One region of the Photobacterium sp. Alg240-V54 genome, then DNA from elsewhere that is predicted to be linked to it. Evidence: riboswitches for the same ligand, from Rfam matches in the RefSeq annotation. Region 1 holds a riboswitch; the other holds the start of a gene.
What was found. A riboswitch is a leader RNA that binds a small molecule or an ion and turns the genes downstream of it on or off. The one in region 1 is predicted to bind thiamine pyrophosphate.
Positions count from the first base shown of each region.

Region 2: it holds a riboswitch for thiamine pyrophosphate, as region 1 does, so the genes downstream of both, thiB (thiamine ABC transporter substrate binding subunit) here and thiC (phosphomethylpyrimidine synthase ThiC) in region 1, are expected to answer to the same signal.

Region 1 covers NZ_UNRL01000011.1:88,888-95,374, forward strand. Annotated here, with positions in the region: gene G6R09_RS18150 (thiazole synthase) at 1-645, opposite strand, end outside; gene thiS (sulfur carrier protein ThiS) at 647-859, opposite strand; gene G6R09_RS18160 (HesA/MoeB/ThiF family protein) at 860-1,642, opposite strand; gene thiE (thiamine phosphate synthase) at 1,623-2,906, opposite strand; gene thiC (phosphomethylpyrimidine synthase ThiC) at 2,910-4,820, opposite strand; TPP riboswitch at 4,939-5,036, opposite strand; gene G6R09_RS18175 (universal stress protein) at 5,160-5,582, opposite strand; gene crcB (fluoride efflux transporter CrcB) at 5,786-6,169, shown strand; rRNA gene rrf (5S ribosomal RNA) at 6,335-6,450, opposite strand.
Region 2 covers NZ_UNRL01000009.1:83,262-89,748, forward strand. Annotated here, with positions in the region: gene leuB (3-isopropylmalate dehydrogenase) at 1-988, shown strand, start outside; gene leuC (3-isopropylmalate dehydratase large subunit) at 1,000-2,436, shown strand; gene leuD (3-isopropylmalate dehydratase small subunit) at 2,452-3,054, shown strand; gene G6R09_RS17020 (DUF547 domain-containing protein) at 3,181-3,963, shown strand; TPP riboswitch at 3,992-4,108, shown strand; gene thiB (thiamine ABC transporter substrate binding subunit) at 4,213-5,211, shown strand; gene thiP (thiamine/thiamine pyrophosphate ABC transporter permease ThiP) at 5,224-6,487, shown strand, end outside.

The sequences.
Region 1 (6,487 bases):
TGCAATCGGATCACTTGCTGCTGCGATAGCGGTATTGACCAACACTGCATCAGCCCCCATTTCCATCGCTGTAGCAGCATGAGAAGGCGCACCGATACCTGCATCGATCACCACCGGCACTTGCGCCTGATCGATAATAATGCGTAGAAAATCACGTGAAACTAAACCTTTATTCGATCCAATCGGCGCACCTAACGGCATCACTGCTGCACAACCCACCTCTTCTAGGCGCTTGCAAAGCACAGGATCAGCATGACAATAAGGTAATACCACAAAGCCTTGTTTTACTAGCTGCTCAGCTGCTATTAGCGTTTCAATCGGATCAGGCATCAGGTATTTCGAATCAGGGTGAATTTCTAATTTTAGCCAATTGGTCCCCAATGCCTCTCGAGCTAACTGCGCAGCAAAGATCGCTTCTTTGGCATTTTTCGCCCCTGACGTATTAGGCAGTAAATTCACTCCAGCTTGGATCAATGGCGCTAAGATATCGTCATCACGCTCAGCAATATTGACCCGCTTTAGTGCCATGGTCACGAGCTCAGAGCCTGTCGCTAAAATCGATTCAGCCATGACATCACGATTAGCGTACTTACCTGTTCCGGTAAATAATCGTGATGTGAATGTTTTATTCGCAATGGTCAACATATTAACCTCCTGCTATCGCTTGAAATAATGCGATCTGATCGCCATCAGCAATGACGGTTGTCGACCACTCGCTTGCTGCGACAATACGCTGATTTATCGCGACCGCTGTACCTTGTATGGGTAAATCTAACTGCATAACAAATTGATTAACAGTTTGCGCAGGCTCACAAGACATAGGTTCATCGTTCAACCAAATAGTTATCATGGTAGTCATTTATCCAACCTCCCTTTGCTCTTGCTGACCACACACAGGGCAAGCAGAATCAGCATCGACTGATACCTGCTGCCATTTTCCTGTTAAGCCATTAAATTGCTGCAGCAAACCAAACCCGACCTCACCAACATCTATGATAGTTTTAATCGCATTTAACGCTTGTAAGGTGCCAATGGTGCCCACAACAGGCCCCATCACGCCATTACTACGACAATTTTGATCTTGCGGCGACACTTCATTACGCAATGGAAATACACATTGATAACACGGTGAGGTCTGCCGAAAATCAAACGCAAGTAACTGTCCTTGCCAACCTATCGACGCACCGGTAATCAGTGGTGTTTGATGCTGATAACACGCTTGATTAACCGCATAACGGGTAACCCAGTTGTCACTGCAATCAAGCACGATATCCGCTTGTTGAACTTCGATCTCAAGTTGGAGTCCTGCTAATTTTGCTTGAACCGCTCGCGTGCGAATTGATGGATTGAGTGCATTGAGCTGCTGGCATGCTGCAACTGCTTTACTGTGAGTAATATCAGCTTCACGGTAAATCACCTGCCGTTGTAGGTTAGAGATTTCAACCTCATCATCATCGGCAATCACCACTAAACCAACCCCCGCAGCGGCTAAATACATCGCAGCTGCAGAGCCTAAGCCACCAGCACCGACAATCAACACCTGCGCTTGAGTTAATGCAACCTGCCCTAATTCACCAACTTCAGCCACCATTATTTGGCGGCTGTAACGTACAAAAACGCGATCACAGAGCTCTGATTGAATTGTCACTGGCTGCTCCTCCAGCTTGATTCTCAACATTAGCAACCAAGATGTTATTTAGTTCTGCTATTGCAGCCTCAGGATCATTAGCCTGAGTGATCGCACTAACAACCGCCACCGCCGTTACTCCAGTGCGCCACACTTTAGCTGCACGCTCAATTGTTATTCCGCCAATGGCTACGGTAGGACATCGTTCACCAATCAGTTTTTGGTACAGTGCTAATCTGCTCACCCCTTGCGGCAAAGACGGCATCTCTTTGGTCGAGGTAGCAAAAATATGTCCCAATGCGATGTAGCTCGGTTGATATTCTAAAGCGCGTAAAATCTCATAATAACCGTGGGTTGATATTCCTAATCGCAACCCAGCCTGTTGAATAGCGGCCAGATCTGCACTATCCAAATCCTCTTGCCCAAGGTGAACCCCATAAGCATGATATTTAATCGCCAGCAGCCAATAATCATTGATAAAGACTTGAGTTTGGTACGCTGTTCCCGCCACAACCGCTTGCTGAATTTGTTGCTCTAACTCAGATTGATGGCGGTTTTTAATTCGTAATTGAGTGGTTGTTACACCAAGTTTTAATACGCGCTCGACCCAGTTGACGCTATCAACCACCGGGTAAAGTCCCAATTTAGTGCGATCTAAACTTGCAAATGGTGCCAGCGCATTATCATTACTGTGACTGCCAAATTGTTCTAATTCAGAATCATGGCTTACTACCGCACGTGGAAAAACCTTGGCTGTTGTCGGCCACACTAATTCACCTTGCGCTCGACAATTATGATCCTGATAACTACGAGCATGCGCACGTGCTAATACCAAGGCATCATCAATAGGATAATCCAGCGCCAATGCCACCAATAACATGGCTCGTTGAGCCTCACTAGCACCACTATGATGGCAATAGGTTGCTCTTGCTTGGCCTTGATGGTGCCAAAGGTCAAAACACCCATCAGTAGTTGGATAACCACACAATATCAAACTCGAATCAGTAGCAACTTTATCGCGTAATACCTCTAGCTCATCAAAAGGTGCTAACCACTGATCGCGCACTTGATACGTAGGTTGTAAGTCACCGTTCTCTGCTGCAATAAAGTTAAATGCTAATGAACACTCTTTAGTTGCTGTTTTAATCTTTATTAACTGTTCATTATTAATTGTGACATTCACTTCATCGCCAAGTTGGTATAGCTGAGCTGGCACTAATAGCGGCTCAATATACATTAATAATGGCATTAAGTGCTGGGGTAACGATAAGGTATTCATTGACTAGCCCTCTTTAGCAGGATGATATAATTCACTGCCTCGAGCACGAAATTCTGCCGCTTTCTGCTGCATTCCATCACTGACATTATCAGTAAGAGTAATGTCTATTTGCTGCAACTCTTTCGCGTAATCACGAACCTCTTGAGAGATCTTCATTGAACAAAACTTAGGGCCACACATTGAGCAGAAATGGGCCACTTTGCCAGATTCTTGTGGCAAGGTTTGATCGTGATAATCTCGAGCAGTTTGTGGATCAAGGCCAAGGTTAAACTGATCTTCCCAGCGAAATTCAAACCGTGCTTTAGATAAAGCATTATCACGAACTTGAGCACCAGGATGGCCTTTGGCTAAGTCTGCCGCATGCGCACACAGCTTGTACGTGATCAAGCCGACTTTTACATCATCTTTATTTGGTAATCCCAGATGCTCTTTAGGTGTGACATAACACAACATTGCACAGCCATACCAGCCAATCATTGCCGCACCAATACCAGAAGTAATATGATCATAACCCGGTGCAATATCGGTTGTTAAAGGCCCTAAAGTATAAAATGGCGCTTCATGACAATGTTTAAGTTGCTCATCCATATTGGCTTTAATCATATGCATCGGCACATGTCCTGGGCCTTCAATCATCACCTGAACATCATATTCCCACGCTATTTTGGTCAATTCACCTAATGTGCGTAACTCACTAAACTGCGCTTCATCATTAGCATCAGCAATAGAGCCCGGACGCAGACCATCGCCCAATGACAGCGAAATATCATATTGAGCACAAATCTCACAAATCTCGCGGAAGTGCTCATACAAGAAACTTTCTTTATGGTGCGCTAAACACCATTTCGCCATAATTGACCCACCGCGAGAAACAATACCAGTGACCCGTTTCGCCGTCATAGGTACATAGCGAAGTAACACACCTGCATGAATGGTGAAGTAATCAACACCTTGCTCTGCTTGCTCTAATAGCGTGTCGCGGAACACTTCCCAGTTTAGGTTCTCTGCGATACCATTTACTTTCTCAAGTGCTTGGTACATAGGTACCGTACCAATCGGAACAGGGCTATTACGGATGATCCACTCGCGCGTTTCATGAATATTACGTCCAGTTGATAAGTCCATTACCGTATCGCCACCCCAACGAGTAGACCAAACCAGCTTTTCAACTTCTTCTTCAATCGAAGAGCTAACGGCAGAGTTACCAATATTGGCGTTAACTTTGACTAGAAAATTTCGACCAATGATCATTGGCTCAACTTCGGGATGATTAATATTGGCAGGAATAATCGCTCGGCCTTCTGCCACTTCTTGACGCACAAATTCAGCCGTAATTTGCGCGGGAAGGTTAGCGCCAAAGCTCATACCTGAATGCTGTTGGTTTAGAACCTCATCATCATAGTGTGCGCGTCCCATATTTTCACGAATCGCAATATATTCCATTTCTGGAGTAATAATACCTTGGCGAGCATAATGCAGCTGGGTTACACAATGATTCAATTTCGCGCGTCGAATCGGTGCTCGATGGGAAAAACGCAAGTCATTCAGCGTTTCATCATTTAAGCGCTCATGAGCATAATCAGAACTGACTCCTTCCAATAGCTCGGTATCGTTACGTTCCGTAATCCAATTGTGACGGACCGTTGGCAACCCACGATAAATATCTATTGGCTGATCAGGATCGGTATAAAAACCGGAAGTGTCATAAACTCTTATTGGTTGGTTAGATTCAAAAACAGGGGTTTGTTTAGGACCGCTGACTAAACTATCAGCTAAAGTAATTTCACGCATTGGCACTAAAATATCAGTGCGACTACCGCTGACATACACTTTGTGAGAATTAGGGAAAGGTTGAGCCGTTAATGACTCGATAAATTGTTTCGCTTCCAATCTCGCTTGTTTGCGATTCGACACAGCAATTTCCTTTTAACATAGTAGGGAAAAGTGCTTGGCAGATGGGCGTAAACAAGAGCTATGCAGCATATTGTGCATAATCGAATACATACAGTGATCCCTGAAAAAGGATATGAAGTAAAGATAACCTCTTGTTCCCTTCGCAGGTATTAGCCTGATCAGGTTCAACGGATCCCGCAATGCGGTCTCAGCCATATGGCACTCCGACAAGTAAGAAACTAAGTATAAAGACTCCAGCGATCACTACAAGTCTTTAACCAAAGCAATCAGCAGACAGTGACAGATAGCAAAAAGCCGTGCAATAACACGGCTTTTATTTCATTTGAACAACCATAATGATTATTGTGAAATGAGTACATCACACTTAAGGTGTTTTGCTAATGTTTCACTCACATCACCAAAAATATGTAGGCTCGATTTGTGATAACCAGTGATAACTAACTTCGCTTCTACCTTTTCAGCAAGCTGTTCTAGGTGTTTCGCAATATCACCATTCGCAATATGTAATCCTGCAACTGGGTAAGATGAAGCTGCAGCTAATTCAGATAATTGTGACATCCGTTGTTTAGCAATAACGTCATGCTCTTCTTGTAGCTCAATCTCAACATCAATAAAGCTCACATTACCCACACCAGGTTCAACATAAGCAATATGTAGTTCAGCGTGATTTTGCTCAGCAATAACACCAGCTTTCACCATTAATTTATGAGCATATTTATCTTCAGGATTAACAGCAAGTAAGATTGTTTGATATAGCGACATAGCTTATCTCCGTGAGCCTACGCTCAATAGTGAATTTGTTTGTTGTGATTATGATGCTATAAATGTAGCTATACAACTAACTATGTGCTGACAATTTAATATACGCTTAAATCAATGATTGCAATTATCGAGACTGCCAACTAGCTCTACAGCGATTATTATGACGGCTTTTAATCATTACCTTTAACTGAAACGAGATACCAATGAGCCAATATTTATTACTAGGATTCATCGCAATTGGTGGTGCATTCGGCGCCTGCTCACGATACTTAATTTCTGAGCTTTGCGTTATTTTATTTGGCCGTGGCTTCCCATACGGAACATTAACCGTCAATATTATTGGTTCGCTAATTATGGGACTATTAATGTCGGGGCTAAATCAAGGAATGATTGAAGCTGCACCATGGCGACCTATTATCGGCTTAGGCTTCCTTGGTGCGTTAACTACGTTCTCTACATTCTCAATGGACAACGTTGTACTGATGCAACAAGGTGAGTTTATCAAAGCTGGCTTAAATATCGTTCTTAACGTAACAGTCAGTCTGTTTGCTTGTTATATTGGCTATCAACTAATGATGAAAAGCTAATAAGCATTCAAACATATAACCGCCGTAAGGCGGTTTTTTTAATCTAAATAAATGCAGGAAATGTAGGAAATGTAGGAAACGATATATCTAACTTAATCTATATCATTATTTTTTCGTTATAAACGAAAAAAGGCCATCCTTACGGATGGCCTTTTAAAATTTGAAGCCTGGCGATGTCCTACTCTCACATGGGGAGACCCCACACTACCATCGGCGCTATTACGTTTCACTACTGAGTTCGGCATGGGATCAGGTGGGTCCATAACGCTATGGTCGCCAAGCAAATTCTGTTTTATTTATCGCCTTATGGCAATAAAT
Region 2 (6,487 bases), on a different contig from region 1:
CGATATAACACTTCATTGTCACCAGTTCGATGTTGGCGGTATTGCGATTGATAATCATGGTTGTCCGCTGCCGTTAATTACCCTAAAAGGCTGTGAAGCTGCAGATGCGGTGTTATTTGGCTCTGTCGGTGGCCCTAAATGGGAACACCTAGCCCCTAACGATCAACCTGAACGTGGCGCTCTATTGCCGTTGCGTAAGCACTTCCAATTGTTTTGTAATCTACGTCCGGCACAAATTCACCGTGGGTTAGAACGCTTCTCACCACTGCGCGCTGATATTTCTGAGCAGGGTTTTGATATTGCAGTCGTACGCGAACTCACTGGCGGTATTTACTTTGGTCAACCCAAAGGCCGTGAAGGTGAAGGGGCGCAAGAAAAAGCATTTGATACTGAAATTTATCATCGTTATGAAATTGAGCGGATTGCAAAAATTGCGTTTGAATCGGCACGATTACGCCGTAAAAAAGTATGCTCAATTGATAAAGCTAACGTTCTGCAAAGCTCAATTTTATGGCGAGAAGTGGTTGAAGAAGTTGCCGCAGATTATCCCGATGTCAGCTTAACTCACATGTACATTGATAACGCCACCATGCAGCTCATTAAAGATCCATCGCAGTTTGATGTGATGCTATGTTCAAATATTTTTGGCGATATTATTTCTGACGAATGCGCCATGATCACAGGCTCAATGGGCATGTTGCCATCTGCAAGTTTAAATCAACAAAAATTTGGTATGTATGAGCCTGCAGGCGGCTCAGCACCTGATATTGCAGGTAAAAATATTGCCAATCCAATTGCACAGATTCTATCAGCAGCCTTAATGCTACGTTATAGCCTTGGTGAAGAAGAAGCAGCACGCGCCATAGAAAGAGCGGTTGCTCAAGCACTTGAAGCAGGAGAGCTGACGGCAGACTTAGCTGGCGCAGGTGTAGCCCTAACCACCAGCGAAATGGGTGACAAAATCGCAGCCTATATTCAGCAAGCATAAGGAGCATCATTATGTCGAATAACACATCATCAACGACTGCTAAAACACTATATCAAAAAGTTTATGATGCTCATGTCGTTGTTGCAGCAGCGGGTGAAAACCCAATTTTGTACATTGATCGCCATTTAGTGCATGAAGTTACCTCACCGCAAGCATTTGATGGTTTACGCGAAAAAGGTCGTCGTGTTCGCCAAGTCGCTAAAACCTTTGCCACTATGGATCATAATGTTTCTACTCAAACCAAAGACATCAACGCATCAGGTAAAATGGCACGAATCCAAATGGAAACACTTGCCAAGAACTGCGCTGATTTCGGGGTTACATTATATGACTTGAACCATAAATATCAGGGTATTGTCCATGTGATGGGGCCAGAACTTGGCATTACCTTACCCGGTATGACCATTGTTTGTGGTGACTCACATACCGCTACCCATGGTGCATTTGGTGCCTTAGCTTTCGGTATTGGTACCTCAGAAGTGGAGCACGTATTAGCCACTCAAACTCTAAAACAATCTCGTGCTAAAACCATGAAGATTGAAGTTAACGGCAAAGTAGCGGAAGGCATTACCGCTAAAGATATTGTACTGGCCATTATCGGTAAAACCACCGCAGCTGGCGGAACCGGTTATGTGGTTGAGTTCTGTGGCGAAGCAATCACCGATTTGTCTATGGAAGGTCGAATGACCGTTTGTAACATGGCAATTGAACTTGGTGCTAAAGCTGGCTTAATTGCACCGGATCAAACCACCTTTGATTATATTAAAGATCGTAAGTTTGCTCCCAAAGGTACTGATTTTGACGCTGCGGTAACATACTGGACATCCTTGAAATCCGATCCTGAGGCCGAGTTTGATGCGGTAGTGACACTGGATGCTAAGGATATAAAACCACAAGTCACATGGGGTACTAATCCTGGTCAAGTGATTGCGGTAGATGAGCCTATTCCAGCACCTGAAAGTTTTACTGATCCTGTAGAACAAGCATCTGCAAAAAAAGCATTAGCTTATATGGGATTAGAAGCTCAAAAATCACTGTCTGATTACTCTGTCGATAAAGTGTTTATCGGTTCTTGCACTAACTCACGTATTGAAGATATGCGCGCAGCAGCAGCGATTGCTAAAGGCCGTAAAGTGGCCGCTAACGTTCAAGCTTTAGTCGTTCCAGGCTCAGAACAGGTCAAAGCACAAGCAGAGCAAGAAGGATTAGATAAAATCTTTCTTGATGCAGGTTTTGAATGGCGTCTACCTGGCTGTTCAATGTGTTTAGCAATGAATAACGATCGCTTAGGCCCTGGTGAACGCTGCGCTTCTACTAGTAACCGTAACTTTGAAGGTCGCCAAGGTCGTGATGGTCGTACCCATTTAGTTAGCCCCGCCATGGCAGCTGCGGCAGCCTGTGCTGGTCACTTTATCGATATTCGCCAACTTGATCCCGTATCTGCGTAACAAAAGGATTTGAACATGACAGGTTTTACTCAACATACCGGATTGGTGGTGCCATTAAATACTGCCAATATTGATACCGATGCCATTATTCCAAAGCAGTTTTTACAAAAAGTGACGCGTACAGGTTTTGGGCAGCATTTATTTCATGATTGGCGTTTTTTAGACGATGCTGGTAAACAGCCTAATCCTGATTTCATAATGAATGCTTCGCGCTACCAAGGCGCAACCATTTTACTGGCACGTGAAAACTTTGGCTGTGGCTCATCGCGCGAACATGCACCATGGGCCTTGGCTGATTACGGCATTCAAGTCATGATTGCACCTAGCTTTGCTGATATTTTTTATGGTAATTCAATCAATAACCAAATGATTCCTGTTCGCCTGACCGAACAACAAATTGATCAATTATTTGAATTTGTTGAAACAACCGTTGGCGCAACGATCACGGTTGATCTTGAAGCTATGACTGTCAGTGCTAATGGCCATCAATACTCCTTTGAAATTGATGAATTTCGTCGTCACTGCTTATTAAACGGACTTGATAACATTGGCTTAACCCTGCAACACCAAGCAAAAATTACCGATTACGAAGCCAATATTCCCACTTATCTTGCGTAGCTCGCTCGGCTAATAAAAACGCCTGCTCATCAGCAGGCGTTTGTTTAGCATGTCATAATGTACAGTGTAATAAATACCATTTTATGGCGGTCTTAATTGTTATCTTCTTTTATCAATGGAATATTTATGCGCGTAATCTTAGGCTTGTTATTAATGTTATGGTCGGTGAATCTTTTCGCAGCGCCAAAAGCAGATCTATTACCTTATTGGCAAGATCAACGTGCCACAGATCAACGTCAAATTGATCATCACCAATGGCAACAGCTATTGGATAAATATTTAGTCGTACAACCTCAACAAACACTGTTTCGCTACAACGCAGTTACCCCTGCTGATAAACAACTATTACAGAATTATATTAGTCACTTAACTAAACTTGACCCACGCCAATATAATCGCAAGGTGCAATTTGCTTACTGGGTTAATCTATACAATGCCCTAACAGTACAATTGATCATTGATAATTATCCTCTAACTTCAATCACTAAACTGGGCGGCTTTTTCAGTTTTGGACCATGGGATCAAGCCATTGTAACCATCAATAATAAAACCCTTAGTCTTAACGATATTGAACATCGAATATTGCGCCCTATTTGGCGTGATCCTCGTATCCATTATGCGGTTAATTGTGCCAGTTTAGGCTGTCCCGATTTACTGCCACACGTGTTTGATAGCCAGCAACTAAATAGCCAACTTGATGCAGCTGCCAGTCGCTTTATCAATAGTGATAAAGGGGTACGAATCAATTCCAAACAAACCACTTTATCGTCTATTTATGATTGGTATAGTAGTGATTTTGGCAATCAACAAGCGTTATTACAGCATATAAATCATTACCGCACTGATAATAAAATCAACACTAATAGCCTCAAATATGATTACAACTGGTTGTTAAATAGGAAGCTATAACTTAACAACCATTACAGGTACAATACTCGCGTTCTCATTGGGGAGCCACTAGGCTGAGATTGTTGTTATTATCTTGATTGATATAGCAGAACCCATTGAACCTGAACCAGGTAATGCTGGCGTAGGAATTGAGAAACGCACTGGTATCTACCATTGCCCATCTGCTATTACAGCTGATATTTACCCTCTCAAGCCTGTGCCGCTCTCTCTTTTATTTTGTTCGCAGGATGCTGACATCAGGAGCGCATAGTGAAAATCAGTTACACACTTTTACCGCTAATATCGATAGCGTTATTGTCAAATAACGCCTTAGCGGCCGATAACACCCTTAATGTTTATACTTACAGCTCATTTTCATCTGAGTGGGGTCCAGGGCCTATTATCAAAAAAGCCTTTGAAGCCCAATGCGATGGTTGCAAAGTTAACTTTGTCTCTTTAGAAGATGGCGTCTCGATTCTTAATCGAGTCCGTTTAGAAGGCAACCGCAGCCAAGCGGATATTCTATTGGGGCTTGATAACAACCTGATGACTGAAGCCAAACAAACGGGACTACTGGCAAAACAACATGTTGATCTAAGTAAATTAACCTTACCTAAAGGCTGGCATGACGATACCTTTATTCCCTATGATTATGGCTATTTTGCGTTTGTTTATGACAGCACCAAATTACCCCATCCACCCACCAGTTTAAAAGCGCTGGTTAACGATCAAAATATCAGTGTCATCTATCAAGATCCTCGCACTTCAACCCCAGGGCAAGGGCTGATGCTATGGATGAAATCGGTATATGGTGATAAAGCCGCCGCTGCATGGCAACAGCTTGCCAAACATACGGTGACGGTAACTAAAGGCTGGTCAGAAGCTTACAGCATGTTCCTTGATGGTGAAGCCGATATGGTATTGTCATACACCACCTCACCGGCCTATCACATCATCGAAGAGCACAAAAACCAGTATAAAGCGGCTAATTTTAAAGAAGGCCATTATATGCAAGTGGAAGTGGCCGCTAAAATGAAAAATAGCCCCCATCCTAAACTTGCCGATCAATTTATGCAGTTTATTGTTAGTGACGCTTTTCAATCTCAAATCGCGACTCACAACTGGATGTATCCGGTCACCAAACAGCCACTGCCAGCCGCTTTTAAGCAATTAACCATTCCTGATAAAGCATTAGAATTTAGTGCCGATGAAGTGGCTCAAAAGCGTAAAACATGGATTAGAGAGTGGCAGCAAGCGCTGACCCAATAATGGCATACCGCTGTGAATAAACCTGTAACTCAACTATTGCCCGGACTATTCAGTGCTGGGCTTATTCTCTTATTGGTGATCGCTGCGATCACTAGCCTGATACTCCATGCTGGGCAATGGCAACTAAGTAGCTTATGGCACGATCCTTATCTACGTCATGTGACTCGATTTAGTTTTTACCAAGCCTTGCTATCGATGCTACTTAGTATCGTACCTGCAATTGCAATAGCTTACGCGCTATCACGACGCCATTTTATTGGTAAACAGCTGCTATTACGTTTGTTTGCAATGACGCTCGTAATGCCAGTATTAGTGGCGGTGTTTGGTCTATTAGCTATCTACGGTAAAAGTGGCATTATTAGCCATGGATTAAACCTGTTGGGATTACCACGGCTAAACATCTATGGTTTAAGCGGCATTTTACTGGCGCATGTGTTTCTTAACTTGCCGTTAGCGGTGCGGTTTTTACTTCAAAGTCTAGAATCAATCCCCCATGAACAACATCAATTAGCGGCCCATTTAGGCATTCGCGGCTGGCATAAATTTAAGTTCGTTGCTTGGCCACGGCTACGCCAACAATTACCTCATGTTGCTGGGCTCATTTTCATGCTGTGTTTTACCAGTTTTTCGGTGATCATGTCGCTAGGTGGTGGCCCGAAATCAACCACCATTGAACTGGCAATTTACCAAGCGATTCGCTATGACTTCGATCTTGCTACAGGGGCTATTTTAGCGCTGTGGCAAATGCTACTTTGTGGTGGATTAGTACTACTTAGTCACCGCTTTGCAAAACCACTAGCAACTTTTAGCGCTTCTGTTGGTAACAATGTGGCCAACTATCAAGATAACTGGCGCGCAAAATGCTGGGATTGGAGTTGGATCACCGCTGCGATATTACTGGTGATCCCACCGATTATTGCGGTATTTGTAGCAGGACTTAATCGCCAGTTACCGCAGTTATTACAACAGCCAGCATTATGGCATGCAGTGGCTAATTCACTGCAAATAGCGCTAGTAGCATGTGGGTTAGCGTTTGTGTTTGGAGTGATGATCCTATTGGCTAGCCGTCAGTTACGTTTAAATAAACACGCTATTGGTGCCGATAGTATCGAGATGATCGGTACCATTATATTAGTCACTCCAGGGTTAGTGTTAAGCACCGGTATCTTCTTACTATTACGCCAATACACTGATGCCTATGGCGCCGCTTTTTGGGTCGTGGTTGGGGTTAATGCGTTAATGGCGTTGCCTTATGTGATCAAAACGCTTAGCCAAC